DNA from 4 places in the Rhodoferax ferrireducens T118 genome. Region 2 is predicted to be linked to each of the others. Evidence: riboswitches for the same ligand, from Rfam matches in the RefSeq annotation. Region 2 holds a riboswitch; each other region holds the start of a gene.

Region 1 (7,623 bases), 1.8 Mb from region 2:
GTGACCGAGCCATCGGCATTCTGGTAGTTTTCCAACACCGCCACCAGCGCGCGCCCGACCGCCAGTCCCGAGCCGTTGAGGGTGTGCACCAGCTCGTTCTTGCCCTGTGCGTTCTTGAAGCGCGCTTGCAGGCGACGTGCCTGGAAGGCCTCGCAGTTCGACACCGAGCTGATTTCACGGTAGGTGTTTTGCGCCGGCAACCAGACTTCCAGATCGTAGGTCTTGCTGGCACCAAAGCCCATGTCGCCGGTGCACAAGGACATCACCCGGTAGGGCAGACCCAGCTTTTGCAAAATAGCTTCCGCGTGACCGGTCATCTGTTCCAGCGTCTCGTAACTCTTGTCGGGGTGCACGATCTGCACCATCTCGACCTTGTCAAACTGGTGCTGGCGAATCAGGCCACGCGTGTCGCGCCCGGCACTGCCAGCCTCGGAGCGAAAACACGGCGTATGTGCGGTGAGCTTGACCGGCAACTCGGCCTCGGCCAACACCACGTCGCGCACAAAGTTGGTCAGCGGCACTTCGCTGGTCGGAATCAAATAAAGTGCGCTGTTGTCGGGCGCCGCTTCAGCCTCTTGCCCGCCTTTTTTGGCGGCAAACAAGTCGGCTTCAAACTTGGGCAACTGTCCGGTGCCGCGCATGCTTTGCGCATTGACGATGTAAGGCGTGTAGCACTCGGTGTAGCCGTGTTCCTGGGTTTGCACGTCCAGCATGAACTGGGCCAGCGCCCGGTGCAGGCGTGCAATCAGACCCTTCATGACGGTGAAGCGGGCGCCGGTGAGCTTGACGCCCAACTCGAAGTCGAGCCCCAGCGGGGTGCCGATATCAACGTGGTCTTTCACCTCAAAATCAAACGCCTTGGGCCCCTTGCCGTCGGGACTCCAGCTGCGCACCACCACATTGCCATGCTCATCCGCGCCCACCGGCACGCTCTCGTGTGGCAAATTGGGCACGCCCAGCAACAGCGCCTGCAACTCCAGCTGAATTTGTTCCAGCCGGGTTGCGGAGGTTTCCAGCTCAGCCTTCAGGCCCGCCACCTCGGCCATGACTGCATCCGACTCGGCTTGACCGGCTGCGCCCTTGGCCTTGAGCTGGCCAATTTGTTTGCTCAAGGTATTGCGCTTGCCCTGCAACTCTTCGGTGCGCATCTGAATCGTCTTGCGCTCGGCCTCCAAAGTCCTGAAGGTGTCCACATTGAGAAAGGCTTGCGGTGATTTACGGGTCTCGAGACGGGCAATAACCGAGTCGAGGTCTTTTCGGAGGGTGGTGATGTCTAGCATGACAAGATTGTAAATTTTTTGTATCTTGGATTGCCTGAAATTGCTACCACGCGGCCCGCAATTGCCCGTCCACCAGTCGCACGCCGCGCGCGGCCATGGCGCGGGCCTCGGCTTCGTCGTGCGTCACCAGCAGCGTGGCCATACCGGCGGCGGCAATATGCCGGCAAAATTCCTCGCGCAAGCCTTGGCGCAGCTCGGCATCCAGGGCTGAAAACGGCTCGTCCAGCAGCAGCGCACGCGGATTCGTGATCAGGGCCCGCGCCAGCGCGACACGCTGCTGCTCACCGCCCGAGAGCGTCCACACCTTGTGCCGGGCATGATCAAGCAGACCAAAACGCTCCAGCATCCGCGCTGCTCTCGCGCGCGCGTCCGATTTGGCAAGCCGCTGCTCCACCAGCCCAAAAGCGACGTTATCGAGCACATTCAAGTGCGCAAACAGCGCAAAGTCCTGGAACATGAGGGCAAAGTGGCGCCGCTCGGGCGGCACCCGGGTAATGTCCTGGCCATCAAACCAGACGCTGCCCTTGAGTGGCGGTTGCAAGCCCGCCACGATGCTGAGCAGCGTGCTCTTGCCGCTGCCCGATGGCCCCAGCAGGGCCACAATTTCACCGGCAGCCACTTGCAGGTTGATGTCTTGCAGCAGGACCCGATCACCATAGTTCTGACTGATATGGCGCAGCTCAAGCATGAAGAAACGCCCCCACAGCCACAGCACTTGCCGGTGAGCGCCTGCGATCGTGATGATCGGCCGCCGGCCACTCAATCAGCAAGAACGCCAACAAGGCCAACAGCATCAGCAGGCACGCCAGCACCATGGCCTGATCCAGACTGCTCTCCCCCGGGTGACCCAGGCGCTGGTAAATCAAGGTCGTGAGCGTGGCCCACTCGGGGCGCGACAAGAATAGCGTCACCGCAAACTCACCCAGCGCCGTGGCGGCTGCAAACGCCATGCCCCGGCGTAAAGCGGGGCGCAACAGCGGCAGGGTGACACGCCAAAAAGTACGCTGCGGACTGGCACCCAGCGTGCGGGCAGCGTGCAGCACATGCGGGGGCAGGCTGTCCAAACCGGCTGACAAGGATTTGGCGACAAAGGGGTAGGCCAGCACGGCGTAGGCTGCCAGTAGCAGGGGCAAACTGGCCGTCCAACTCGGGTACAACAACAGCAGGCCAAACGCCACGGTCACCGGTGACACCACAAACGGCAGAAATGCCGCGGCGCGCCAGGGCACCGAGCGCTCTGCAGCCAGCGCGTGCAGCACACCCAACAGCGTCGCCACAGCCAAGGCCAGCGCAGAAAAGCGCAAGGTATTCCAGAGAGCGCCACGCACCTCTGCATCCAGCACAGTGACCCAAGTGGCCCAACCTGCATCCAGCGCGCGCCAGACGATGGCCAGAACGGGCAGCGCGCAAATCACAAACAGCACCCCGAGCGCCGCCAGCAAGGCCAGCCATTGAGCCATGCCGTGGGGCGGCCTGCGCGCAATGGGTTCCACGCGGCCGGGAGCCGCCAGGCGTTTCTCAAGCAGGGCATAGACCAGCGCCACCGTACCCGTCAGCAGCAGCATCCACAGCGCCAGCACGCTGGCTTGGCCCAGTTGCAGCTCGTGTGCCACCAGGGTGTAAATCTCCACCTCCACAGTGGCGTAACGCTGACCGCCCAGCACCAGGGCCAGGCCAAAGCCGGCAAAGCAATACAAAAACACCAGGCACAAGCTCGACATCAGCCACGGCGCGATCGACGGCCACTCGACCCGCCAAAACGCCCGCCACGGCGTGGCGCCCAACGAGCGTGCCGCCGCCACCTGGCGCGCATTCACCTGGCCGAGCGCATCGACCCCGGCGCGCACCACCAGACACAGGTTGAAAAACAGGTTGCCGTACAGCAGCAGCCAGGGCGTGTTGTGCAGGTTGACACCGAGCCAGCCACCGAGCACGCCGCGCGGACCCCACAGCGCCAACACACCCAGAGCCGCCACCAGGGTGGGCACCACAAACGGCAGCATCAACAAGCGCAGCACCAGCGTACGTCCCGCAAACTGAAAGCGGGCCAGCACCCACGCCAGCGGCAAGCCCAACGCCAATGCCAGCACGCAGGTGATGCCCGCTTGCGCGAGCGACCAGAGCACGCGCCAGCGCAGGTAATCGTCTTGCCAGGGCAACCAAAACGACCATGCCTCGGTAGCGGCTGCACCGGTCAAACTGACATCACCCGCCCACCCGGCCAGCACCAGCCGGCCCAGCGGCGCAATCAGCAGCACCAGCAAAGCAACAGCAGGCAGCAGCCCGAGCCAAACGCTGCGGCGCAACCAGCCAGGCAAGGCGACGGGCGACATCGACTGCCGCGCTACTTGAGCACCACTTTGGTCCAGCGTGCGACCCACTGCGCACCCTTGCCGGCTACCACTTGGGTCGCCGGGGCTTCAAACTCGGTCGGCTCGGCGGCGTGGCGCATCACCTCCGCAAGCGGGGTTTTGGCCTGCACCGGGTACATCCACATCGCCGTTTGCAGGGCCTCTTGCACGGGGGCAGAACGCAGAAAATCGACAAACTTCAAAGCCGTCGCCCGCTGGCCACCCCCTTTGACCAGGCCCACACCTTCCACCTGGCGGAAAACGCCGCCCTTGAGGTTCAGGCTCGCCGTGGGCGACTCTGGCGTTTTTTCCTTGCTGTAAAACACCTCGGCGGCCGGACTGGTGGCGTAACTCACCACCAGCGGGTAGGCACCCTTGTTACGCGCAAAGTCGGTGTAATAAGCTTCGCTCCAGCCCTTGACCACCTTGAGGCCGTTGCCGCGCATCTGCGCCCACCAGGCAAAGGCGGGCTCTTCGCCCATGGCGGAAATGGTGGCCAACATGAAGGCGTAGCCGGTGCTGCTGGTGGCGGGGTTGGGTGTGACCAACCAGTTCTTGTAGGCGGGCAGCGTCAAATCCTGCAAGGTTTTCGGCAAACTGATGCCGCGTTTGGCCACAGCCGCTTTGTCGTAATTCAAGGTCACGAAGCCATAGTCCACCGCCGCCAGCGCAGCCCCCAGATTGGCATCGGGCGCTTCGGCGGTCTGGGGCAGCGCAGGCTCCAGCACACCAGCGGCCAGCGCCTTGCCCACCAGCGTGTTGTCAATGCCAAACACCACATCGGCGATGGGTTGGGCACGGGTCAAAATCAACTTGTTGAGCATTTCACCCGCGTCACCGCCCTTGATGATGGCCAGCCGGATGCCGTTTTGCGCTTCAAACTGCGCCAGCAGGGGCTTGGGCAGTGAAAAAGAACTGTGCACCATCACGCGCAGTTCATCGGCCGCACGGGCTTGGGTTGACAGCGAGAACGCAGCCAGCGCGGTGGCGGCCAGCGTGAAAAGACGACGGTTCATGGCAAAGCCTTTCGATGCGCCAACGCACAAAACGCCGGGATGAAGGCCAACCTTCACGCTCCCTACGCTGGCATGATCCAGATCAGGTGAGTGGGGTATTTCTCAGACCATCTTGCAACGGACACCCCCGGTGAACTCGCCATTGTAATGATGCAGTTCAAGCGGCACGGGCGCGGCGCTTGCAGCCAGCGCGGGGCCCATGTTCAGCTTGTGAGTGTCTCAACCGCAAGAATCGCGGCCTGCAGTCGGCGGTCACCCGAGCCAGACACCTCAATACACGGGTGGCGCATGGCGTGAAGCTCGTGCCGCAGCCTGGCGTGAATGGCGGCCCGCGCGGGGTCACCGTCACGCTGCAGGCCATCAGACACCCACGGCATGTCTGGCTGCAAGAGCAGCGTCAAGGCATAGCGGGTATGCAAGACATGGGCGCACTCAAAAAGCGAGGGGTCGGAGAAATAAAAGTCGCTGTAAATCGCGGTGAGCAGCGGCGCACTGTCACAGAGCACATACGGGCAAGCCGTTTGCCGGGCCAGTGCTGCCGCCTGCTCTTCTTGCTCAAACTGGGCACGCATGATCAACACCTGCTCATCAGCCCTGGGCGTGCGGCCCTGCAAGTCACAAAAAGAGCGCAGATGCTCTGGCACCCACAGGCTGGAAAAATGCGCGGCCAGGGCTTTTGCCAACGTCGTTTTGCCGGTGCACTCAGCGCCTATCAGGCAGATGAGTTGCGGGTTGAATCTCACATCACGCACCAAGTTGGTCAGCGGCCCTTCGGCGGTGGGAATCATGTGGAGCGCCCGTTGTTATTGCGCAAGCAGCTATAAACTAAATAGCTAACCCAGGTCCTCGGTATCCTTCAGACGCAAGCCCTTGGGCAGCGGAAACTTGACGGTCTCCGGCGTGCCAGCCATCTTGCGCACCGACACCGCGCCCAGTGCCTTGATGCGGTCAATCACCTGGCGTACCAGGATGTCGGGGGCCGATGCACCGGCGGTCAAACCCACGTGCTGGCGACCCTCAAACCACTGCGCCTGCAATTCGTCCGGGCCATCGACCATGTGGCTTTCGGTGCCGAGCTTGCGCGCCACTTCACGCAGCCGCCTGCTGTTGGAGCTGGTCGGGCTGCCCACCACGATCACGACATCAACCAGCGGGCTCATCACTTTGACGGCGTCCTGCCGGTTTTGCGTGGCGTAGCAAATGTCTTGCTGCTTGGGCTCGCGCACCTTCGGAAACCGTGCCTTGATGGCCGCCGCAATGTCAGCCGCGTCGTCCACACTGAGCGTGGTTTGCGTCACCACCGCCAGTTTGTCGGTCTGCGCCGGGTTGATGCGCGCCACGTCAAGCACACTCTCCACCAGATGAATGCCGCCCTCTAACTGTCCCATGGTGCCTTCGACCTCGGGGTGTCCCTTGTGGCCGATCATGATGAACTCATAGCCTTCCTTATGCAGTTTGGCCACTTCCACATGCACCTTGCTCACCAGCGGACAGGTGGCATCGAACACCTGAAAACCCCGCGCGGCAGCCTCCAGCTGCACCGCCCGGCTCACGCCATGGGCCGAAAATATGAGCGTAGCCCCCGCAGGCACGTCATCCAGTGCTTCGATAAATATAGCACCTTTGGCCTTCAGGTCATTCACCACGTAGGTGTTGTGCACAATTTCATGGCGCACGTAGATGGGAGCACCAAATTTCTGCAGCGCTCGCTCCACAATCTCGATGGCCCGGTCCACACCGGCGCAAAAGCCGCGCGGCTCGGCCAGCAGGATGTCCTGGGGTGCGCTGGCTGTCACAGAATTCCGATCACATGCACCTCAAAGGTCACGGCACGACCGGCCAGCGGGTGGTTGAAGTCAAACAACACGGCGTCGCCCTTCTCATCGCTTCTGAAATCCTGTACCGAACCGGCAAACTTGCCCTTGCCGTCCGGCGTGGGGAACTGCAGCACATCGCCCACCGCATACTCTTCATCGGGCTCACCCATGTCGATCAGTTCCTGGCGCGCCAGCCATTGCAGCATGGCCGGGTTGTGCGGGCCAAATGCGGTGCCCGCAGGCAGCTCAAACGTGGTGTGGGTGCCTTCGGGCAGGCCCAGCAAATAAGCCTCCAGCGTGGGCGAGAGCTCACCGGTGCCCAGCGTCAGCGTGGCGGGTTTGCCGTCAAAGGTGTTGATCACATCACCGACCGGCCCGGCCATGCGGTAATGCAGCGTGAGGAAAGATCCCGGTTGAACCGTGGCAAGTGTTGAAGTCATATCTGAGTCCTGGTTTCAAGTCTGGAGAAGCCCACAAAACCACATTCTGAAGGGATGCGGTGTTTGGCGAATAAACTGCTGCGATTGTAAAAGCCTGCGCCAGGGCACAAACCAAGCCATGCGCTTGACCGCACCCCAAACGCGCCAATTGGCGACAAAGACGCCAGGCACCGCGTCAAAAGCCATGCCGCGCGGCGTCAAACTGGACGGGCATGGCCAGGCTCCGCAACAATTTTTCAGCGACCGCGACGGCGTCATCACGCAGCCCTGTTAGGTTTTGCAACAACACGGTAAATTCATCTCCCCCCCAACCTGGCAGCTGTTTCGGGTTCACGCAAACTGTCGGGCAGTCCGTTGGCTATCTCCTGCAGCGAGCTGTCTGCGACTTGGCAGTGGTCATTCAGACGCCTGCCGGCGCACGCAAGCCCGCTGCGCAAAGCTGCTCGAAATCTTCGAGCGGCACCGGTCGGCTGAAGAAATAGCCCTGATAGGCCTGGCAGCCTGCCTGGGCCAGGAAGTCCCGTTGCGCTGACGTTTCCACCCCTTCTGCGATGACGCCCAGCGCCAGGCTCTGGGCCAGCGCAATGATGGTCTTGGCAATGGCGGCGTCATTGGGATCGGTGAGCACGTCACGCACAAAGGACTTGTCAATCTTGAGCTGATCCAGCGGCAGCCGCTTCAGGTAAGACAGCGAGGAAAAGCCGGTGCCGAAGTCGTCC
Region 2 (7,623 bases):
CGCCCAGCTGACGGGCGATGTCGCCATAGGTGACGGTCTCACCCGGCAAAAGGCGGCGCGCCAACTCGTAAACACGCTGGTGAAACGGCGGCACACCGTCCATGTCGAGCACCACGTTCATTAAGTCCACCGGCGCCTGGAGCGCGCCACTGAGCAAGGCCATCACAGCGTCGATGGCCTCTTGTACCTGGGGTGGTGCAATAGCTTCACTGCATTGTGGAAACCTGCGGTCCATGCGCGCGCGGGTCGCGGCCTCGTCCTGCTCGGGCAGCTGCACACCGGTCAGCCCGCGCTCGCTCCAGGCGATGCCGCAGTGGCCGATGGGCGTGGGGAAGAGGGCGTAGGCTTGGGTTGGCATGGTTGGGAGTGAGGGGGCTGGCAGGGGGAGGGGCCGTCCAGGTGTGCAGCATGCGGTGGGTCCGGTGCAACGTCGGGTTGGACATCGCCTATTTTGCAACGGTTGCGCGGATAGCCCAAGCCCGGGCGGTCAACGAGATCGAGCCGTCGGCCTGGACGGCGATTAGCTCTCGTATGCGGTTCCGTATGCGCGTTCTTGTGTTTTCATCGAGTGACATGGCGTAGGCGGGAGCCGGTCCCTGACCGCCCAAAAAGGGCTGCCAGTAGTCGTCGAAACTTGCGAACGGCGTCGGCACGTCGATGGCCGTCCCTTCTACGCCATGGAGTCCGGCGCCGGCGAAGAGCGCCATGAGCGCCTCTGGATGGCAGAGTGGAAAACGAATTCCTTCATCCATCCTCGCGGCATCCGGATTGAGCTCTACCGCTGCATCCCGGAAGAGGCGCATGAGTTCCATCTTTCCGGCGTAATCCCAGACATACGCTGCAATGGTTCCGCCGCTTGCCAAAACCAGAATCACTGCGTCGGGTCAAGGAAAGGTGTTTCTGGATCACTCACATAAAAGATCAGCACCCGAAGCGGCTCGGTACTGCTGCGGTTGTAACCGGTCATTTTGACGTTTGGCGGCTCCACGAATGCTTGGCCCGTCTTCAGGACAACCGGCGCACGTCCCTCCAGCGCTAACGTGAATGCGCCGTCCAGGACGAATACTGTGACCGGAAATCGATGCGTATGGAACACGGTCTTGTCGCCGGGCTTGAAGTTTGCCGTCAGGACGCGAACTTGCTGCTTTTCGCCCTTGGGCATGCCAGACACATCTTCTTTCAAGATCATTTCGGGTCTTGCAATACTCTCCTGTTGCGCCATCGATGGCCAAGCCATGAACAGGGCCGCGAACAACAGGCCAGCGTGGATCGGTAGCTTCATACGTTCTCCTTTCCGGGTTGTCATGGAATCGTGCGTGTTCAGGGGTGACGCCTGACGGATGAAAGGGACTTCCCCATCCCAAGGTGGCCGTGCGCTTCATTCGGATTCTTGAATCTGAAGCAATTGTGAATCACGGAGAATTAAATGCTGAACCGGTTGATGATGGAACCCTTGATAAATCTCAAAGTAGCGGCGTGATTGAAAGATGAAAAAGCAGCGCTCGTCATTGGTGTGACGGCCATCGCTGCAACACTTGCTAACCAGCCCGGTTGGCGAGACCTCAACCCGCGCTACTTGCGCAACACAATCGTGACCAGGGCTGACGCGTCTTCGAGTGCGGTCAGGCCATGCTGAACACCGCCTGCTACATACATGAGTTGATTGGCTTTCAGGGTCTGGGGCGTGTCTTCAATCGTGACTTCGACGCTTCCCTCCAGGCACTGAATGGTGATTTCACCGGCCACTTTGTGCGGTGGAAACGATTTGCCGGCCGGGAGCACCAGCTGGATGACTTCGAGCTGCTCGGACTTGAATAACGCCGTGGTACGTGCATTCGCCAAGGCGCTTCCGAGCGGTAAAACATTGGTGGTCTGGCCTGCGGCCAAATGAGACATTGCCATAGTCAACACTCCATGTGGATGTGGATCCAAGTTTGATTATCGTGCGTCCATGGTCACGGTCGGCGCAGACCCTGCGGCCGGTGTGCCCATGGTTTGATGCCGTTTTGGCCTCCAGCCCCCGTGCCTTCTACCCAAAATGCTATCTAATTAATAGCTAACTGAGTTGGCCGTGTGCCCAGGCAACGACAATTCAGCCGGATCGCTTAAACTCCGCCCTGCCCGGGGTGCGCTGTGATGGCGCTGAGATGGTCGACCGAACCCGCGAACTTGATCCGGTTCATACCGGCGTAAGAAGCGCCAGACTGCATTATTCCTACCCTCTGTCGGGTCGCGCTGTCTTTCCTGTTCGCTGAGTTGATGGACTGTTCTCCGGAGCACTTCCTCATTTCAGCTTCAGGAGACCACGCGATGAATGCACCCGACAAATTCAGCCAGTTGATGAGCCTCACGCGCGAGCCCCTGCCGGCCTCGCGCAAGATCTACGTGCCCGGCACGCAAGCCGATATTCAAGTGCCGATGCGTGAAATCATGCAGAGCAACGGCGAGGCCGTCGTGGTGTATGACACCTCCGGCCCCTACACCGATCCGAATGCCAACATCGACGTGCGCCAGGGCCTGCCCTCGGTGCGCAGTCCCTGGATCGAATCGCGTGGTGACACCGAGTCCTACACCGGCCGCACGCCCTTTGCACTGGACGATGGACTGAAGAATGGCGACTCTGAATCATTGGCATCCTTGCGCGTGCAGGCTGCGGGCCTGCAGCGCACGCCGCGCCGCGCCAAAGCCGGTGCCAACGTGTCGCAGATGCATTACGCTAGATCCGGCATCATCACCCCCGAGATGGAATACGTCGCCATCCGCGAGAACCAGAAGCTGGCGTGGATGGAGCAGTACCTGGGCAATGCCGAGCGCGAAGCACGGCTGGCGGGCAACAGCTTCGGCGCCAACATCCCGAAGATCATGACGCCCGAGTTCGTGCGCGATGAAGTGGCCCGTGGCCGCGCCATCATCCCGGCCAACATCAACCACCCCGAAGTCGAGCCGATGGTGATTGGCCGCAACTTCCTGGTCAAGATCAACGCCAACATCGGCAACTCGGCCGTGACATCGAGCATCGAGGAAGAAGTCGAAAAACTGGTGTGGTCGATGCGCTGGGGCGCCGACACCGTGATGGACCTGTCCACCGGCCGCAACATCCACACCACGCGCGACTGGATTCTGCGCAACTCGCCGGTGCCGATCGGCACCGTGCCGATTTACCAGGCGCTGGAAAAAGTCGGCGGCGTGGCCGAAGACCTGACCTGGGCAATCTTCCGCGACACGTTGATCGAGCAAGCCGAGCAGGGCGTCGATTACTTCACCGTGCACGCCGGCGTGCGCCTGGCCTTCATCCACCTCACGGCGAATCGCATGACCGGCATCGTGTCGCGCGGCGGCTCGATCATGGCCAAGTGGTGTATTGCCCACCACAAAGAGAATTTCATCTACAGCCACTTTGATGAAATGACCGAAATCCTGAAGGCCTACGACGTGAGCTACTCATTAGGCGATGGCCTGCGCCCCGGTTCCGGTGCCGATGCCAATGACGAAGCGCAGTTCGCCGAATTGCGCACCCTGGGTGAACTCACGCAGCAAGCCTGGCAGCAGGACGTGCAGGTGATGATCGAAGGCCCCGGCCATGTGCCGATGCACATGGTGCAGGCCAACATGACCGAGCAGCTAAAAGCTTGCCACGAAGCGCCGTTCTACACCCTGGGGCCCCTGACCACCGACATCGCGCCCGGCTACGACCACATCACCAGCGGCATTGGCGCGGCCATGATCGGCTGGTTCGGCACCGCCATGCTGTGTTACGTCACGCCCAAGGAACACCTGGGTTTGCCGGATCGCGACGACGTCAAAGTGGGCATCATCACCTACAAGATTGCAGCCCATGTGGCCGACGTGGCCAAGGGTCATCCCGGCGTGCGGGCGCGTGATGACGCGCTGTCCAAAGCACGCTTCGAGTTCCGCTGGATGGACCAGTTCAACCTGTCGCTTGACCCCGACACGGCGCGCAACTTTCACGACGAAACTTTGCCCAAGGACTCGTCGAAAGTGGCGCATTTCTGCTCCATGTGCGGACCCAAGTTCTGCTCCATGAAAATCTCGCAGGAGGTGCGCGACTACGCCAAGACCCGCGGCGTGAGCGAGGAGCAGGCGCTGCAGTCTGGCATGCAAACCAAGTCCGAGGAGTTCAGACTAGCCGGTGGAGAGATGTACATCCCGATCAGTCCGGCTTGATCACTGCGGCCGCAGCCAGCGCTAAAAAAGACTGGTTTGCGCCGCTGGTGTCACGAAGTGATTGGTAGCGCCTGTCCCGAGGTGTTGATGAACACCACTTGCCCTTGCTCGTCAACGCAGAAGGTGCCGGCGCCGGATTCCTGACGCAGCCGTGCCATCAGTTTGTCAAAGCGCAGGTCCACCGCCCCGGCCACGCCAACGCTCACCTCAAGCTTGGCGGCGCGTCCCAGCGCGATTTGCTTTTCCAGCTCAACTTGTTCAACCAGGGATTGGCCCCAAACCTGCACGGCGTGCACTCTGGAGGCCTTGACACGCTCCAACAGTCCCTTGGGGTCCCCCGCGGCCGTCAGTTGCTTGGCCAGTTTTTCCAGGTTCTCTTCAATCGATTTTTCTTTGGCGATGCGCTCTTGCAGCGCCTGGTATTTGGCCTGCAGCTCCGCGTTGGCGCCCAGCACCAGTTGCGTCACACCGGTCTTGGCCGAGCCCAGCAAGGGCACCTTGATCAGCATCATGGCGGTGGCCGAGCCTCCAAACATGCGTCCGCGCGTGGGCGAAGCGGCGCCGATGACGATTTGGTTGAGTGACTGCAATTCACACTCCAAAGCCATGTCGTCCAGTGCAATCACGGTACCGGCATCAATATGGGCGCCTTCTGCAAAACGTGCGCTGACTGAGCCACCTGCGCGCAGCCTGGCATGGGCGATGACGCCCCCTGTCACTTGAATATTGCCACCGGCCTCGAGAAGCCCGCCGTCCACCATGCCCTTGACCACGATGTCGCCGCTCGCCCGGACTTTCATGCCCTGCAGGACGTCGCCATCGACCTGCACGGTGCCGTCATAGTGGATGTTGCCGGTCGCCATGTTGACTTCCGCGACCCGCAGGATCGGCTCCACCATGATGCCGCCTTTGACCCGCACCGGTTGCCCGCTCACCGCTGCCAGCAGCAGGTTGGGGTCGTCGCTGGCCATCTGCGCGCCAGTCAGTCCGGCGGCAAAAGGCTCGTCGCGTCCGGGGCGGGGCGCCAGCACACGGCCACGGATGCTATGGCCGACAACGCCGGCCGTCGGCGGAATGCGGCGCATCAGAGGCGCACCCGCCTGTACCGAGTCAATGCTGCCGTGCTCCCGGTAGTCGATCAGGCCATTTTCATCCAGCTGGGGTACGCGGTCCACTGCTTGCGGGATCATTGCTTCAAAAACGGTGTCACGCCCGTCTTCGGCTTTGACACCACGGGCCACCAGCACACGCTCGCAGACTCCCGGCTCACAGGCCCGCAGCAGTGCCGCTTCGTCGACGCCGAACAGGACGCCCGCCTCAGCCAGCGCCCGCATGAGGTCTTCCATGGCGATCGTCTTGCCGCCGTGTGCGGGACTCAGGCTGATCTCGGCTGCCATTTCGTCGGGCGCAATGTGGACCTGGATCGTGGCGTCGCTGCGCTGGGCTAGCAGCCGCTCGAAGGGGCTTTGCTGGGTGTTGCAATCGTGGGCAGCACTGGCAATCGCCTCTTCGTGCAGCAGGCAATCGCCATACCCGGCTTGTGCCAGCAGGGTATGCAGTGCGGCGCTGTCAACAGGCAGGCGCTCTGGCGCTGGCTCGCAGCGCAAGAACACCTGTCCATCCGCTTCCCGGAAAGAAATGTTTGGAAGGTCCATGGCCTATAGTTTGCCCGACTTTCCTATGGCGGTTCGCTGGACTGCGGTGTGCAGCCAGTTTCTTTAACCCAACCTTGCCCGGTGTCGTGCGATCTGCGCGCGCACCTGGTTCGGCGCGGTCCCGCCCAGAATGTCGCGTGCATTGAGCGAGCCGCGCAAGGACAGCACCTCGTACACGTCCTTCTCAATACCCGGGTTGAACTGCTGCAACACCGCCAGCGGCAATTCCGACAGATCCACCTGGTGGGTGATGGCGGCTTTCACGGCGTGCGCCACCGTCTCATGCGCATCGCGGAATGGCAGGCCTTTTTTGACCAGATAGTCGGCCAGATCGGTGGCGGTGGCGTAGCCTTTGAGCGCTGCTTGTTCCATGGCTTGCGGGTTGACGCTGATGCCACCCTCTTTGATGCCGGTGGCGGGGTTGAGCTGGCCGCCGATCATCTCGGCAAAGATGCGCAGTGTGTCTTTGAGCGTGTCCACCGTGTCAAACAGTGGCTCCTTGTCTTCCTGGTTGTCCTTGTTGTAGGCCAGCGGCTGGCCCTTCATCAGGGTGATCAGGCCCATCAGGTGGCCGACCACGCGCCCGGTCTTGCCGCGCGCCAGTTCGGGTACGTCCGGGTTTTTCTTCTGCGGCATGATGGAACTGCCGGTGGTGAAGCGGTCGGCGATTTTGATAAAGCCAAAGTTCTGGCTCATCCACAAAATCAGCTCTTCGCTCATGCGGCTGATGTGCACCATGCAGAGCGAGGCGGCCGCGGTGAATTCAATGGCGAAATCACGGTCGCTGACAGCGTCCAGCGAGTTCTGGCAGACGCAAGGATGGCCTTTCTCATCGACCATGCCCAGACTGACCGCCACACGCTCGCGGTCCAGCGGGTAGCTGGTGCCGGCCAGCGCGGCGGCGCCCAGGGGCAGGCGGTTGGTGCGACGGCGCACCTCGCTCATGCGTTCGGCGTCGCGGCTGAACATCTCGACATAGGCCAGCATGTGGTGACCAAAGCTGATCGGCTGCGCCACCTGCAGGTGAGTGAAACCCGGCAGAATCACTTCGACATTTTTCTCGGCCACTTCCAGCAGTGCCTTTTGCAGGTCGGTGAGCAGCGCGCCGATCAGGTCAATCTCGCCGCGCAGCCAAAGCCGCACGTCGGTGGCGACCTGGTCGTTGCGACTGCGGCCAGTGTGCAGGCGCTTGCCCGCCAGGCCGATGAGTTGCGTCAAGCGCGCTTCGATGTTGAGATGCACGTCTTCGAGCTCAAGCTTCCAGTCAAAGGCGCCGGATTCGATCTCGGCGCTGATGGTGGCCATGCCGCTTTGAATCGCGTTGTGATCTTCGCTGCTGATGATTTTTTGCGCCGCCAGCATGTCGGCATGGGCCAGACTGCCGGCAATGTCGGCCTGCCACAGCCGCTTGTCAAAAAACACGCTGGCGGTGTAGCGCTTGACCAGATCGCTCATGGGCTCGGAGAACAGGGCGGACCAGGCTTGCGATTTTTTATCAAATTGGTTGTGTGACATGGGGTGGGCTCATGCGAGTAAGGCTTGCGCCAGAGAATCATCAATAATCAGCCCCAAGCTTGCGTCAGCTTGAAACCTCATTAATCAATGAAAGATTCCCAAATTTTATCGACCTTCCAGGAACAGGCGCCAGAGTTGTCTGCGCCGGCGCCCAAGCCTGCGGCCATGCTGGTGTTTGATGCCTGTCACGTGGGCGTGATGCTGCGTGCCGTACTGTTTGTTGAAGCGGTGGTGGCGGTGGGGGCCATGTTTGGTTCCGCCACGTTTC
Region 3 (7,623 bases), 870 kb from region 2:
AGCATCGGCTGCGCGCCCTGCACCCGGGCCATCAGCCTGGGCGAAGATTTTCGCGCCGGGCGCTGGTGGTGGGAAGACGAGACAGCCAAAGAATGCGGCCTGCATGTCAAAGCCAGCCCACTGCCAGAAAAGGCCCCCACATGAATGCCCCGATACTTTCCAACCTGCTGCAACCCATGACGCACCACCCCCGCCCTGACCATCTCAGCAACGCCCATCTCGATGCGCTGGAGGAAGAAACCATCTTCATCCTGCGCGAGGTGGCGGCCGCGTTTGAGCGCCCGACCTTGCTGTTCTCCGGCGGCAAAGACTCGCTGGTGATGCTCAAGTGCGCTGAAAAAGCCTTTATGGACAGCAAAACCGGCGGCCACATTCCCTACCCGCTGCTGATGATCGACACCGGCCACAACTTCCATGAGGTCACTGATTTCCGTGACGCCCGGGCCAAAGAGCTGGGCGCCGAGCTGATTGTGCGCAGCGTCGAAGACTCGATGGCGCGTGGCACCGTGCGGCTGGCGCATCCGGGCGAAAGCCGCAACGTGCACCAGTCGGTCACGCTGCTCGAAGCCATTGAAGAATTCCGCTTTGACGCGCTGATTGGCGGGGCCCGGCGTGACGAAGAAAAGGCGCGCGCCAAGGAGCGCATCTTCAGCCACCGCGACAGTTTTGGTCAATGGCAACCGAAAGAGCAACGCCCCGAGCTGTGGACGCTGTTCAACACTCGCCTGCACCCAGGTGAACACTTCCGGGTATTCCCGATCAGCAACTGGACCGAGCTCGATGTGTGGCAGTACATTGCCCGTGAACGGGTCGCCCTGCCCTCGCTTTATTACACGCACCAACGGGCGGTGGTGGAGCGCAAAGGCCTGCTGGTGCCGGTGACCGACTTGACCCCGGCCAAGCCGGGTGAGCAAGTGCAAACACGCAACGTGCGGTTTCGCACCGTGGGCGACATCACCTGCACCTGCCCGGTGGAAAGCCGGGCCGCGACGCCGGACGACATCGTGATCGAAACCCTGGCCGCCGATGTGAGCGAGCGCGGCGCGACCCGCATGGACGACAAAACCTCTGAGGCTTCGATGGAGAAGCGCAAGAAAGACGGATACTTCTGATGGACACTACGACTTCAATAGCTGCTCGCGCTTATTCCACGGGGGCTAGCGGCCGAAATGATATAAATATTGACACGCAATCGGCCTTGCGCTTCATCACCTGCGGCAGCGTCGATGACGGCAAAAGTACGCTGATTGGCCGCCTGTTGATCGACAGCCGCTCGGTGCTGTTGGACCAACTGGCCAACGTCTCCAAGAGCGGCGAGGCGGACCTGGCGCAGTTCACCGACGGCCTGTCGGCCGAGCGCGAGCAAGGCATCACCATCGACGTGGCCTACCGTTACTTCAACACCGCGCAGCGCAAATTCATCATTGGCGATGCCCCCGGCCACGAGCAATACACCCGCAACATGGTCACCGCCGCCAGCAGCGCCGATGCCGCCGTGGTGCTGGTCGATGCCACCAAACTGCAATGGCAAAGCCCCAACCTGGAGTTGCTGCCGCAAACCCGGCGCCATTCGCTGCTGGCCCACTTGCTGCGCGTCAACAGCATCGTGTTTGCCGTCAACAAGCTCGATGCGCTGGAAGACACGGCCAAGCCCGAGACGGCGGGCCAGGCCGCACTGGCGTTTGCCAATATCAGCCACGCGCTGGCAGCATTTTCGCAAGCCGCTGGCATTGAGGTGGCGGCGATCGTGCCGATTTCTGCGCTCAAGGGGCACAACGTGGTGGAAGCGGCCGAGGGCTGGTGCGGCTACAGCGGCCCGAGTCTGCTCGACATTCTGGAATTGTTGCCCGTGACCCCGGCGGATACCGCCTTGCCGCTGGCCTTTCCGGTGCAGTGGGTCGAAAAATTCTCCTCCAGCAGCGACACCTCGCAGGGTCGGCGTGTCTTTTGGGGCCGTGTCGCCACCGGTTTTGCCCAGGTCGGGCAAACCGTCAAACTGTTGCCCAGCGGCCAGAGCGCCAGCATTGCACAGGTGCTGGGCCACACGCGCCAACCCGGCGCGGTGGCCGCCGGGCACAGCGCCGGCATTGTGCTGGACCGTGAGGTCGATGTGTCGCGCGGCGACTGGCTGCTGGCGGTTGAACCTGCTCCAACAGAGACCCCGATGGCCGAGGATGATTTCGATACCGTGCCAGCCAGCGCCAGCCTGGCACCCAGCCGCGAACTCAAGGTCACCGTTGCCTGGATGGACGACGAGCCGCTGGTCGCGGGTCGCGTTTATTGGGCGCTGCATGGGCACCGCTGGGTCAAAGCCCGGATCAAGCGCATCGTGCACAAGCTCGACATCAACACCCTGGCCGAAGAAGCCGCCACGGCGCTGGCCGCGAATGCCATCGGCCATGTCGAGCTGCTGCTGCAAGAGCCGATAGCGGCGCGGCCCTTCAGCCAGTCCCGGGTGCTGGGTGCGCTGGTGCTGGTGGACACGGCCTCGCACAAAACCTCGGGCGCGGTGCTGATCAATTGACTCCGTTCAAGTAATCCCGTGGCCTGCAAGGTCAATTTGGATCAATCGATCTTGAAACCCAATAAAATCACTGCTTTTCACCCACCTTGTCGAAAAACACAACATGACACATACCGTCACTGAAGCCTGTATCAAATGCAAGTACACCGATTGCGTTGATGTCTGTCCCGTGGATTGCTTTCGCGAGGGCCCCAACTTTCTGACCATTGACCCCGATGAGTGCATTGACTGCGCCGTCTGCATCCCCGAGTGCCCTGTCAACGCCATCTACGCCGAAGAAGACGTGCCCAAAGATCAGCAGCACATGACCAAAATCAACGCCGAGCTGGCCAAGTTACCAGGCTGGAAAACCATCACCAAGCGCAAGCCCGCGCTGCCTGAGGCCGAAGAGTGGAAAGACAAGACCGGCAAGCTGCCGTATCTGATTCGTTGACCCGCCGGTGCGCAACCATCAAGACCCCATAGAAACCGACGCTGTGATCGTCGGTGCCGGCCCGGTCGGGCTGTTTCAGGTGTTCGAACTCGGCCTGCTCGAAATCAAGGCCCACGTGGTCGATTCGCTGGCCTACCCCGGCGGTCAGTGCATTGAGCTCTATCCGGACAAACCGATTTATGACATTCCGGCGGTGCCGGTCTGTACCGGCCGGGAGCTGACGCAAAACCTGCTGAAACAGATTGCGCCGTTTGGTGCCACCTTTCACTACGGGCAGGAAGTCACGGTGGTGGAAAAACAAAGCGACGGACGTTTTTTTGTAGAAACCTCCAAGGGCACACGCTTCCTGAGCAAAACCATCTTCATTGCTGCAGGCGTGGGCGCCTTCCAGCCGCGCACCCTCAAGGTTGACGGCCTGGAGGTGTTTGAAGACTCGCAATTGTTTTACCGCGTGCGCAACCCGGCCGATTTTGCGGACAAGAATCTGGTCATCGTCGGTGGCGGCGATTCCGCCCTCGACTGGGCCCTGGACTTTGTCAAGGACGGCCCCAACAAAGCCGCCAGCGTGATCCTGATCCATCGTCGCGACGGCTTCAAGGCGGCGCCGGCGAGTGTGGCCAAGATGCGCGAACTGTGCGACGCGCTGGAGATGCAGTTCATCGTGGGTCAAGTCACCGGCTTTGAAGCCCAGGACAGCCTGCTGACCGGCATCAAAGTCACCGGTGCTGACGGCGTCACCCGTGTCGTGCCGCTCGATGTGTTACTGGTATTTTTTGGTTTGTCGCCCAAACTCGGCCCCATTGCCGAGTGGGGTCTGGACATCGAGCGCAAACAGCTCAAGGTGGACACCGAGAAGTTTTCAACCAGCGAGCCAGGTATTTTTGCCGTCGGCGATATCAACATCTACCCCGGCAAAAAGAAACTGATCTTGAGTGGCTTTCATGAATGCGCACTCGCCGCCTTTGGCGCCATGCCGATCATTTCGCCCGAAAAAAAGGTCTTTTTGCAGTACACCACCACCAGTCCGAAGCTGCACAAAGTGTTGGGGGTAGAGTCGCCGGTGTTTGACTGAGTAGAATCTGCATCGCGCTCTTTCGCTGGAGCGCATTTCGCTAGGGGTGTTGCCAGGCTTTTAATGAAAGCGGGTGACTGAGAAAGTCCCTTTGAACCTGACTGAGGTAATCCTCGCGCAGGGAAGCAAGTCTGAACATAGGTGTCACCGCCTTCTCTGCTGACACAACTGCGTTTTCAGATTCAGCCAACCTGCCAACTTTTTTGCATGGAGCAAATAGATGGCAAATACAAATTTCACCGACCAGGTCAACCAGGCTTTAACGCCAGTGGGGACCGCTGAGCGGGTCTTTAGCTGGCACGACCACGCCTCCCTCTGGTTCAGCCTGGGCGTGGGCCTGCTGGTGATGCAGGTCGGCGCTTACCTGGTGCCGGCCGTGGGCAGCCGTGATGCGGTCATTGCCATTGTGCTGGGATCGCTGCTGGGCGCCGGCCTGCTGGCCTGGACGGCCAAGCTGGGTTGCGACAGCGGCCTGTCCAGCGCCGGCCTGATGCACGCCACCTATGGCAGTTACTTTGCACGTTTGCCGGTGCTGTTGAACCTGGCCCAGCTCATCGGCTGGACCACCTTTGAGCTGGTGGTGATGCGCGACGGCACGGCCGCCATCGCCCAACAATCTTTGGGTCTGTCGCTGGACGGCACGGGCGGCATCGTCGTCACCACGCTGTTGTGGGGCGCGGTGCTGACGCTGCTGCTGGCAGGCTCCATGACGCAGCTGGTGCGAAAAGTCATCAGCCGGGTCGGCCTGCCGCTGGTGATTGCGTCGCTGTTGTGGCTGACCTGGCAGTTTGGCGGCCAACTGCACAGCAAGGGGCTTGAAGCGTTTTGGGCCAGAGAGGGCGATGGCAGCATGGGCATGCTCTCGGCGATGGACCTGGTCATCGCCATGCCGGTGTCATGGCTGCCGCTGGTGGCCGACTATGCGCGCTACGGCAAGTCAGGCCGCAGCGCCCTGAGCGGCACCTGGCTCGGCTACGCGCTGGCCAACATCTGGTGTTACGCACTCGGCGTGATGGTGGTCAGTGTGGCGCAGCCCGATGTCAATCTGGTCAGCGCCCTGCTGCTGGCACAGGGCGGGCTGATCGCGCTGAGCCTGATCCTGGTGGATGAAATTGACAACGCCTATGGCGACGTCTACTCTGGCGCGGTGTCGGCGCACAGCATCAAGTCGTCATGGACGGTGCGGCAATGGGGGCTCGGGCTGGCGTTGCTGTGCACGGGCCTGGCGCTGGTGTTGCCGATGCACAGTCTGGAGCCGTTTTTGTTGTTGTTGAGCTCGGTTTTTGTGCCGCTGTACGGGGTTATTCTGGGGCGCCTGAGCGGTGTTTCAGTGCGCTTGCAACCAATGCAGCGCAAGGTGGACTTCAGTGCCGCTTTGCTGTGGCTGGCTGGCATTGCGGTCTATCACTTGCTGGCGAAATGGGCGCCGCAATGGGGTGCTGCCTTACCCACGCTGGCACTGACCTTTGGCTTGGCCTGGTTGACACGCGCCAACGTGTCTATGAATCAATTGGGAGAACCCGCATGAACATCGTTATTTTGGGTGCCGGTCTGATGGGGCGCTTGCTCGCGTGTGAATTGGCCCGTGCAGGTCACCAGCTTGAATTATTTGATGCGGGTGGCCCCGAGGCGCTGAACTCGGCGGCCCGTGCCGCGGCAGCCATGTTGGCACCGCTGGCGGAGTCGGCCGTCGCCGAGGACCCGGTGGTGAAAATGGGCGTGTACGGGCTCGGCCGCTGGCCTGCGCTGATTGCGCAACTCGATGAGCCGGTGTTCTTTCAGCAGCAGGGCACGATGGTGGTCTGGCATCGGCAAGATGTGGCTGAGGCAACACGCTTTTCACGCCAGCTTGATGCCACGGCGCAACGCCTGCCAACGCTGCCCATAGCGCAGCCGCTGGATGCGTCGGGCATCGCTCGGTTGGAGCCCTGTCTGGCTGCGCATTTTTCACAAGGCCTCTACCTGCCGGGCGAAGGCCAGTTGGACAACCACCAGTTGCTCGCCGCCACGCTGCATCAACTCCAGCGACTGCAGGTGACGATTCACTGGAACAGTCCACGCGTCCTCAGCGACTTCTCCCCGGGGCAGCCGGGGCAGCCCCACTGGGTATTTGACTGCCGGGGCTTGGGTGCGCACCCGCAGTGGTCCGCGTTGCGTGGCGTGCGCGGCGAGATCATCACGCTGCTGGCGCCGCACGTGAAACTGTCGCGCCCCACGCGACTGCTCCATCCGCGCTACCCGATCTACATTGCGCCCAAACAAGACGGCTATTTTCTGGTCGGCGCCACCGAAATTGAGTCCGATGACCTCTCACCGATGAGCGTGCGCTCAGCGCTGGAGCTGCTCGGCGCCGCCTATACGGTGGACAGTGGTTTTGCCGAGGCGCGCATTGTGGAATTGGTCGCCCAGTGCCGCCCAGCCTTGCCCGACAACCTGCCCTGCATCCGCCAGTTGGGCCCGCGCGTGATGCAAATCAACGGCCTCTATCGCCACGGCTACCTGATGGCCCCGGCCCTGCTGGATGTGGCGCTGGAACTGTTTGAAACCGGCGCATCGCCGCTGGCGAACGATTTTGCCCTGTCGATCCACCAATTGCCATGAACGTCATCATCAACCAGACCCGGCACACTCTCCCTGAGGGTGCCACACTGGCCGATGCGATTGAGTTGCTGCAAGCGCGGGCGCCTTTTGCGGCGGCCGTGAACCTGCAGTTTGTGCCCCATACCCGCTACAGCCAAACCCGACTGCAGCGCGACGACCGGATCGACATCATTGCACCGGTCACTGGCGGATAGGGGTCCCGGAACGTTTTAGAAAATTTTCACCATGTCAATGACCTCCCTGAATTCAAGCGCAGATACCCCCAGCGCCGATCCATTGCTGCTGTACGGCCAGCGCTTTGACAGCCGCTTGTTGCTGGGCACCTCCCGTTACCCCTCGCCACGCATTCTGGAGGCGGCGCTGCGCCTGGCCCAGCCGGCCATGCTCACCGCATCGCTGCGGCGACAAAACGTCAGCGACCCGGATACACCTAACCGGTTTTGGGAACTGCTAAGAACACTGGGTACGCCGGTGCTGCCCAACACCGCCGGTTGCCACAGCATGCAGGAGGTCATCACGACCGCGCAGATGGCACGCGAGGTGTTTGAGACGCCCTGGATCAAGCTCGAACTCATTGGCGACGACTACACCTTGCAGCCTGACACCCTGAATCTGGTGCAGGCGGCCAGCCAGCTGATCAAGGAGGGCTTCAACGTGCTGCCGTATTGCACGGAAGACCTGGTGCTGTGCCAGCGCCTGGTGGACGCAGGTTGCCAGGCCATCATGCCGTGGGCGGCGCCGATTGGCACCGGCAAAGGCCCCATCAACGCCTACGCGCTGCGCACCCTGCGTGAGCGCCTGAGCGTGCCCATGATCGTGGACGCCGGCTTGGGCCTGCCATCACACGCTTGCCAGGTGATGGAATGGGGTTTTGACGGCGTGCTGCTCAACACCGCCGTGGCCCTGGCGCAAGACCCCGTGGCCATGGCAGGAGCTTTTGCCGCTGCCACCCAGGCGGGACGCACTGCATATTTAAGCGGCGCCATGCCCGAG
Region 4 (7,623 bases), 880 kb from region 2:
ACGCTGGTGGTGGGCTGGTTGTGGCGGCGCTCCAGTCGGCTGTGCCTGTGGCTGCCGGCGCCCAGCGCTGCCCTGGTCGGCGGCGTGTTGCTGGCGGCGGCCTATGCCCTGTTCAGCGGCTGGGGCGTGCCCTCGCAGCGCACCGTGCTGATGCTCGCGACCGTGGGTTTGCTGCGCCTGAGCGGCAAGCGTTGGCCCTGGCCGCATGTCTGGCTGCTGACCTGCGCGGTGGTGGTGGCCGTGGACCCGTGGGCGCTGTTGCAGGCCGGGTTCTGGCTCAGCTTTGTTGCCGTGGGCATCCTATTTGCTTCTGATTCAGGAGCTGATTACGAAGAAAGGACGGGGGCTAGAGGCCGATTAGTCTCCATGTTTCGGGAGCAGGCGGTGATCACACTGGCGCTGACGCCCTTGACGCTGCTGCTGTTTGGGCAGGTCTCGGTGGTGGGGCTGGCGGCCAATGCGCTGGCTATTCCCTGGGTCACGCTGGTGGTGACGCCGCTGGCGATGGCGGGTGTGGCGGTGGCGCCGCTGTGGGATGTGGCGGCGTGGGCCATTGCCGCCTTGACCTGGTATCTGCAAATGTTGGCGGCCTTGTCCTTTGCAACGATCACCGTGGCGCAAGCGCCGCTGTGGGCAGGCGTGGCCGGTGTCATCGGCGGCGCCGTGCTGGTCATGCAGTTGCCCTGGAGTCTGCGACTGCTGGGCCTGCCCTTGATGCTGCCGGTGTTACTGTGGCAGGCGCCGCGCCCCCCAGAAGGCCAGTTTGAGCTGCTGGCCGCCGACATCGGGCAGGGCAATGCCGTGCTGGTGCGCACCGCCCACCATGCCTTGCTGTATGACGCCGGGCCGCGCTTCAGCCGTGAGAGTGATGCGGGTCACCGCGTGCTGGTGCCTCTCTTACGCGCACTCGATGTGCGACTCGATACCTTGCTGCTGAGTCACCGCGACAGCGACCACACCGGTGGCGCGCTGGCGCTGTTGGCGATGCAGCCGCAGGCGACGGTGCTCAGTTCGATTGAGGACACGCACGAGTTGCAGGCGGTGCACCCGGTTACGCGTTGCGCGGCCGGGCAGCGCTGGCGTTGGGACGGTGTTGATTTTGAAGTGTTGCACCCGCAAGCCGCTGACTACGGCGCGGTGCGCAAGAGTAACGCCATGAGCTGCGTGCTGCGCCTGTCCAATGGCGTCCAGTCGGCGCTGCTGGTGGGTGATATTGAGCAGGCGCAGGAAGCCCGGCTTGTGAGCGAGGGGGGCAATCTGAGGTCCGATGTGTTGCTGGTACCGCATCACGGCAGTAGATTCTCCAGCAGCGCGGCGTTTCTGGACGCTGTGCAGCCGCGGACTGCGCTGGTGCAAGCCGGTTACCGCAACCGCTTTGGCCACCCGGCGGAGTCTGTTTTGGTGCGCTACCAGGAGCGTCACATTCAGGTGATCGATTCGCCCCATTGTGGTGCTGCGACCTGGCAATCGGCCCTGCCGCAAGAGCTGCGATGCCAGCGATCAGATGGCTTGCGCTATTGGCAGCATCGTCTACTGTAAGCACGAAATTTTGCAATCTGTTGGGAATACCCGACACCACGCTGATTTCGGCGGTGATAACTTTGCGCCTTCATTCCTAACTTGTCATGCACCATGCCCAAAACCCTGATTGAACCGTTTCGTATCAAAAGCGTCGAGCCCATCCGAATGACCACCCGACCCGAGCGTGAGCGACTGCTGGCAGCCGCCAAGCTCAATGTCTTCAAGCTGCGCGCCGAAGACGTGCTGATTGACTGGCTGACCGATTCCGGCACCGGCGCCATGTCCTCCAAACAATGGGGCGCCATCATGGAGGGCGACGAAAGCTACGCCGGGGCGCGCAGCTTCTACCGGTTAGAGGCCGTGATCCAGGGCATCACCGGCATGCAGCACTTTGTGCCGACGCACCAGGGGCGCGCGGCCGAAAAAGTGTTGTTCACCGCCGTCTGCAAAAAGGGCGATCTGGTGCCCAACAACAGCCACTTCGACACCACCCGCGCCAATCTGGAATACCTCGGTGTCGAGGCGGTCGATCTGGTCATCCCGGAAGGCTTGCAGCCCGCGCTGCTTTACCCGTTCAAGGGCAATATCGATCTGGCCCGGGTCGAGGCGCTGCTCAAAACCGAGGGCGATCGCATCCCGTTTGGCATGATCACCGTGACCAACAACACCGGTGGCGGCCAGCCGGTGTCCATGGCCAATATCCGCGCTTATGCCAAGCTGCTCAAAGCCTACGGCAAACCCTTGATCATGGACGTTTGCCGCTTCTCGGAAAACGCCATGTTCATCAAGATGCGCGAGCCGGGGTACGAAAACACCCCCATCAAGCAAATCGTGCAGGAGATGTTCAGTTACGCCGACGGGGCCACCATGAGTGCCAAAAAAGACGGCATGGTCAATATCGGCGGCTTCATCGTGCTGCGCAGCGAAGAGTGGATGGACGCCGTGCGCAATGTGCTGATCATGACCGAAGGTTTCCCCACTTACGGCGGGCTGGCCGGGCGTGATCTGGAAGCGCTGGCTGTGGGGCTGGAAGAAGGCATGCAGGAAGACTATCTGCGCTACCGCCTGCGCACGGCAGAGTACCTGGGCGAGCGGCTGGAAGCTTCGGGCGTGGGCTTTGTCAAACCCACCGGCGGCCACGCGGTTTACATCGATGCCAAAACGGTGCTGCCCAACATGCCCATTCAACATTACCCGGCCTGGGCGTTGTGCAATGCGCTGTATCTGGAGGGTGGCATTCGCGGGGTTGAAATCGGCTCTGTGATGTTCGGCAAGCGGCTGCTTGACGGCAGCGAGACCTACCACAGCATGGAACTGGTGCGGCTGGCGTTTCCGCGGCGCATGTACACGCAGAGCCACTTCGATTACGCCGCCGAGGTGATTGACGAGGTCAAGCAAAAAGCGGCCAGCATCCGGGGCGTGAAGATCACCAAGCAGCCCCAGTACCTGCGCCACTTCACTTGCGAATGTGACTGGGTTTGAGGTTCGCTGGTTACCTGGGCTGGTGCAAGGGCTTGTCTTTCCCATTCACTCAGACCACGCGTTGACAAAAAAGTAACAATCAGACCAGTGCACCAAGTTGGATTGGCGCAAACCTTGCTAAGCTAGAAGCAGGAGCGATCAAGTTTATGCAGAAATTCGACGAGATGTATACCCGGCTGCCCTACCAGTTTTATACGAAAGGGGCGCAGATTCGGGACCACTACAAGATTTATGACGAGTGGCTGGCGCGCCAACCCGGCGACATGATGGCCAAGCGGCGTGAAGAGGCTGAGATGATCTTCCGTCGCGTCGGCATCACCTTTGCCGTTTATGGCGAAAAAGACGAAGAGGGTGCCGGCACCGAGCGCCTGATTCCGTTTGACCTGATCCCTCGCATCATTGCCGCCCAGGACTGGGCTTTTCTGGAGCGTGGACTGGTACAGCGTGTCACCGCGCTCAATCGTTTTTTGCATGACGTCTACCATGAGCAGGAGATCGTCAAGGCCGGGGTGCTGCCACGTGAGCAGCTTGAGCACAACGCCCAGTTTCGCGCCGAGATGATGGGCGTGGATGTGCCCAACAACATCTATTCGCATATTTCGGGCATCGACATCGTGCGCGCGCCCGATGCCGCAGGCGAGGGTGTGTACTACGTGCTGGAAGACAACCTGCGTGTGCCCAGTGGCGTGAGCTACATGCTGGAAGACCGCAAGATGATGATGCGGCTGTTTCCTGCGTTGTTCAATGCGCACCGCGTGGCGCCGATTGCGCATTACCCCGATTTGCTGTTGGAAACCCTGCGTGACAGCAGCCCCGCCACCACGGCCGAGCCCACGGTGGTGGTGCTGACCCCGGGCATGCACAACAGCGCCTACTTTGAACACGCGTTTCTGGCGCAGCAAATGGGGGTGGAACTGGTCGAAGGGCAAGACCTGCTGGTGAAGGACAACTTTGTCTACATGCGCACCACGCGCGGCCCGCTGCGGGTGGATGTGATTTATCGACGGGTGGATGACGACTTTCTGGACCCCACGGTGTTCCGGTCCACCTCAACCCTGGGGTGCGCCGGCCTGCTGGACGTGTACCGCGCGGGCCACGTGACCATTTGTAATGCGGTGGGCACCGGCGTGGCCGATGACAAGTCGATCTACCCCTACGTGCCCAAGATGATCGAGTTCTATCTGGGTGAAAAACCGATTCTCAACAACGTGCCCACCTACATGTGCCGCAACAAGGACGATCTGGCCTATACGCTGGCTCACATGAAGGAGCTGGTGGTCAAAGAGGTACATGGGGCCGGTGGCTATGGCATGCTGGTCGGACCGGCCGCCACCAGCGCCGAGATCGAAGTTTTCCGAAAAGCGGTGCTGGCCAACCCAAGTGGCTACATTGCGCAGCCGACACTCAGCCTGTCGAGCTGCCCCACTTTTGTGGAGAGTGGCATTGCGCCGCGCCACGTCGATTTGCGCCCCTATGTTCTGAGCGGCAAGACGGTGCAGATGGTGCCCGGCGGCTTGACCCGCGTGGCGCTGAAAGAGGGCTCGCTGGTCGTCAATTCGTCACAAGGCGGCGGTACAAAAGATACCTGGGTTCTGGAGACGGACGAAACGCCCCGCACCGCCGCTTTGCCAACACCGTCCGGGGCGTCGACCGCCACGCAGACCCAGAATCAACCTCAAACCCGGTCGTCCTGAGCACAAGGAGAAATTTCATGTTGTCACGCACTGCCGATCACCTGTTCTGGATGTCGCGTTACACCGAACGGGCCGAGAACACGGCCCGCATGCTGGATGTGAATTACCAGACCTCACTCTTGCCCCAATCCAATGCGGCGGCGCAAGTGGGCTGGAAAGGCTTGCTGAGTATCAGTGAGTTGCTGCCGAGCTACACCCAAACCCATGGCGGGATCAATGTTCGCAACGTGATGGATTTCATGGTCAAGGACGACAGCAATCCATCGAGCATCGTCTCGTGCCTGAGTGCAGCGCGCGAAAATGCGCGGGCGGTGCGCGGCACGCTCACCACCGAAGTGTGGGAGACGCAGAACCAGACTTGGCTGGAGGTCAAACGCATGATCAAGTCGGGCGAGTTTGAACGCGATCCGGGTCAGTTTTTTGAATGGGTCAAGTTCCGTTCGCACCTGTCGCGCGGCGTCACGGTGGGCACTATGCTGATGGACGAAGCGCTGCACTTCATGCGGCTGGGCACTTTTTTGGAGCGCGCCGACAACACGGCGCGTCTGGTGGATGTGAAGTTTTATGCGCTGCAAAGCGACCCTTCTGATGCGTCCAATGGCAAGGCGACGGAGTACGACTTCTACCACTGGAGCGCGATTTTGCGCAGCGTGTCGGGTTTTGAGGTCTATCGCAAGGTGTACCGTGACATCATCAAGCCCGAACGTGTGGCCGAACTGTTGATTTTGCGGGCCGACATGCCGCGCTCGCTGCACGCCAGCATGAACGAAGTGGTTAGCAATCTGGAGTTGGTGGGCAGTGAGCAATCGGGCGAAACCCAGCGCCGGGCGGGCAAGCTGCGGGCCAGTCTTCAGTATGGGCGTATTGATGAAATTCTGGCGACCGGACTGCATGCCTTCTTGACGCAGTTTCTGGACCGCGTGAACGACCTGGGTGTCAGTATCAGCCGCGATTTTCTGGTTCCAGCCCCCGCCTGAAGTGATTGAGCTGACAGGGCTGTGGCCGCGGCCCATTAATGTCATCAAATCAGCGATGAATTCGGGGATAATCCGTGCTTGCTAGAGGTGTCGCCTGCGGGTGACTGAGACATACTCTTTGAACCTGATCTGGGTCGTACCAGCGTAGGGAAGCTTCATTTTTTCCTTCCTCGCCAGTCTGGCCCATGTCTTCTTTTTTCAGGAACCACATGGCCGCAAAACTTTCATTTTCTGATCTTTGGTCTGATGTCTGCGCGGTGCGCGACCGCTCTCCTCTTGTGCACAGCATCACCAACCTGGTGGTGATCAATTTCAATGCCAATGTGCTGTTGGCGGCCGGGGCGTCACCGGTCATGGCGCACGCGCATGAAGAGGTGGCTGACATGGTGGGCATTGCCCAGGCTCTGGTGCTCAATATTGGCACGCTGGACCCGTACTGGATCGAGAGCATGCAGTTGGCGCTGCGCGCTGCCGCCAAGCGAGGCATTCCCGTGGTGCTGGACCCGGTGGGGGCAGGTGCCACCAAGTACCGAAACGAAGCCATTGAACAGCTTTTGATGACGTCCTTGCCGACGGTGGTGCGGGGCAACGGCTCGGAGATCATGAGCGTGGCAGGCTCCGCCGCACAGACCCGCGGTGTGGACAGCAGCGCCGCCGCCACCGATGCGCTGGGCGCGGCCCAGTCCTTGGTCCAGCGGACTCAGGGCGTCGTTTGCGTCAGTGGGCAAATCGACCATATTCTGGATGCCAGCCATCGTTGGGCGCAACTGTCCAACGGGCATGCGTGGATGACACGTATCACCGGCGTGGGGTGCTCGGCCACCGCACTCATTGGCGCTTTTTGTGCCGTGCAGCCCGATGCCTGGCGCGCCACAGTGGCCGCGATGGCCTTGCTGGGCGTGGTGGGTGAAGTGGCGGCGGAAAAGGTAATCGCACGTGGCAAGGGTGTCGGCAGCTTGCAAATGGCTTTGTTGGACGAGTTACAGCTGCTTGACCAGGGCACTTTTGAGCAGCGGCTGAAACTCGAAGTCGCTCAGTGGTAGGCGCCAGCACCTTGGCACACGACGTGCGCTTGCAGGCACTGCGTTTGTATCTGGTCACCGACCAGTTCTGCGCCGGTGGCCGTACGCTGGCTGATGTGGTGGCCGCGGCGGTGCAAGGCGGCGTCACCTGTGTGCAGCTGCGCGAGAAGCAACTCAATACCCGTGATTTTTTAGCCCAAGCGCTGGCATTGAAGGATCTGCTCGCGCCGCATGGCATTCCACTCGTCATCAATGACCGGATTGACGTTGCGCTGGCCTGTGGCGCGCAGGGTGTGCATCTGGGGCAGAGCGATATGCCGGTGACGCAGGCGCGCCGGCTGTTGCCACCCGAGGTCTTCATCGGCTGGTCGGTTGAGACCCTGGAAGACGTTGCGCGCAGTGCCGAGCTGCCGGTGGATTATTTGGGCGTCAGCCCGATCTTTGCCACACCCACCAAAACCGATACCTTGCCACCGTGGGGACTGGAGGGCTTGCGCCAGGTCCGGCGGGCGACAACCGTACCCTTGGTGGCGATTGGGGGCATTCATGTTGGCAACGCGCGCGAGGTGCTATTGGCCGGTGCCGATGGGCTGGCGGTGGTGAGCGCGCTGTGTGCGGCGCAAGACCCCTGTGTGGCGGCGCTCAGGCTGAGACAACTCATCGACGCGGTCTGATCGAGACCCGACAAGCGAGGACTAATTGATGATTACCAATATATTCAAATTTGAGTACCCCCGGGTTCTTTCCATTGCAGGCTCAGACAGCGGTGGTGGCGCGGGTATACAGGCTGATCTGAAAACATTTTCGGCGCTGGGTTGCTACGGCATGACCGCCATTACCGCGCTCACGGCGCAAAACACCTGCGGCGTGCGCGCGATCCATGCCGTGCCGCCGCAGATGCTGCGCGACCAGATTGACGCCGTGATG

What was found. A riboswitch is a leader RNA that binds a small molecule or an ion and turns the genes downstream of it on or off. The one in region 2 is predicted to bind thiamine pyrophosphate.
Region 1: it holds a riboswitch for thiamine pyrophosphate, as region 2 does, so the genes downstream of both, RFER_RS16435 (thiamine ABC transporter substrate-binding protein) here and thiC (phosphomethylpyrimidine synthase ThiC) in region 2, are expected to answer to the same signal.
Region 3: it holds a riboswitch for thiamine pyrophosphate, as region 2 does, so the genes downstream of both, RFER_RS12445 (purine-cytosine permease family protein) here and thiC (phosphomethylpyrimidine synthase ThiC) in region 2, are expected to answer to the same signal.
Region 4: it holds a riboswitch for thiamine pyrophosphate, as region 2 does, so the genes downstream of both, thiM (hydroxyethylthiazole kinase) here and thiC (phosphomethylpyrimidine synthase ThiC) in region 2, are expected to answer to the same signal.

The regions. Positions count from the first base shown of each region.
Region 1 covers NC_007908.1:3,594,463-3,602,085, forward strand. Annotated here, with positions in the region: gene serS (serine--tRNA ligase) at 1-1,280, opposite strand, end outside; gene RFER_RS16425 (ABC transporter ATP-binding protein) at 1,324-1,968, opposite strand; gene RFER_RS16430 (ABC transporter permease) at 1,961-3,613, opposite strand; gene RFER_RS16435 (thiamine ABC transporter substrate-binding protein) at 3,625-4,647, opposite strand; TPP riboswitch at 4,689-4,786, opposite strand; gene RFER_RS16440 (AAA family ATPase) at 4,851-5,435, opposite strand; gene ispH (4-hydroxy-3-methylbut-2-enyl diphosphate reductase) at 5,481-6,443, opposite strand; gene RFER_RS16450 (FKBP-type peptidyl-prolyl cis-trans isomerase) at 6,440-6,904, opposite strand; gene RFER_RS24180 (hypothetical protein) at 7,029-7,178, shown strand; gene RFER_RS16455 (bifunctional diguanylate cyclase/phosphodiesterase) at 7,305-7,623, opposite strand, start outside.
Region 2 covers NC_007908.1:1,835,686-1,843,308, forward strand. Annotated here, with positions in the region: gene RFER_RS08625 (methylated-DNA--[protein]-cysteine S-methyltransferase) at 1-358, opposite strand, end outside; gene RFER_RS08630 (hypothetical protein) at 447-875, opposite strand; gene RFER_RS08635 (cupin domain-containing protein) at 872-1,282, opposite strand; gene RFER_RS08640 (cupin domain-containing protein) at 1,573-1,902, opposite strand; TPP riboswitch at 2,113-2,214, shown strand; gene thiC (phosphomethylpyrimidine synthase ThiC) at 2,311-4,185, shown strand; gene RFER_RS08655 (DUF342 domain-containing protein) at 4,236-5,840, opposite strand; gene argH (argininosuccinate lyase) at 5,904-7,355, opposite strand; gene RFER_RS08665 (sensor histidine kinase) at 7,443-7,623, shown strand, end outside.
Region 3 covers NC_007908.1:2,706,907-2,714,529, forward strand. Annotated here, with positions in the region: gene RFER_RS12420 (phosphoadenylyl-sulfate reductase) at 1-144, shown strand, start outside; gene cysD (sulfate adenylyltransferase subunit CysD) at 141-1,112, shown strand; gene RFER_RS12430 (sulfate adenylyltransferase subunit 1) at 1,112-2,524, shown strand; gene fdxA (ferredoxin FdxA) at 2,628-2,957, shown strand; gene RFER_RS12440 (NAD(P)/FAD-dependent oxidoreductase) at 2,965-4,029, shown strand; TPP riboswitch at 4,062-4,170, shown strand; gene RFER_RS12445 (purine-cytosine permease family protein) at 4,250-5,557, shown strand; gene RFER_RS12450 (FAD-dependent oxidoreductase) at 5,554-6,630, shown strand; gene thiS (sulfur carrier protein ThiS) at 6,627-6,824, shown strand; gene RFER_RS12460 (thiazole synthase) at 6,856-7,623, shown strand, end outside.
Region 4 covers NC_007908.1:2,716,895-2,724,517, reverse strand. Annotated here, with positions in the region: gene RFER_RS12510 (DNA internalization-related competence protein ComEC/Rec2) at 1-1,539, shown strand, start outside; gene RFER_RS12505 (tryptophanase) at 1,633-3,003, shown strand; gene RFER_RS12500 (circularly permuted type 2 ATP-grasp protein) at 3,150-4,697, shown strand; gene RFER_RS12495 (alpha-E domain-containing protein) at 4,715-5,674, shown strand; TPP riboswitch at 5,748-5,842, shown strand; gene thiM (hydroxyethylthiazole kinase) at 5,884-6,717, shown strand; gene thiE (thiamine phosphate synthase) at 6,711-7,370, shown strand; gene thiD (bifunctional hydroxymethylpyrimidine kinase/phosphomethylpyrimidine kinase) at 7,399-7,623, shown strand, end outside.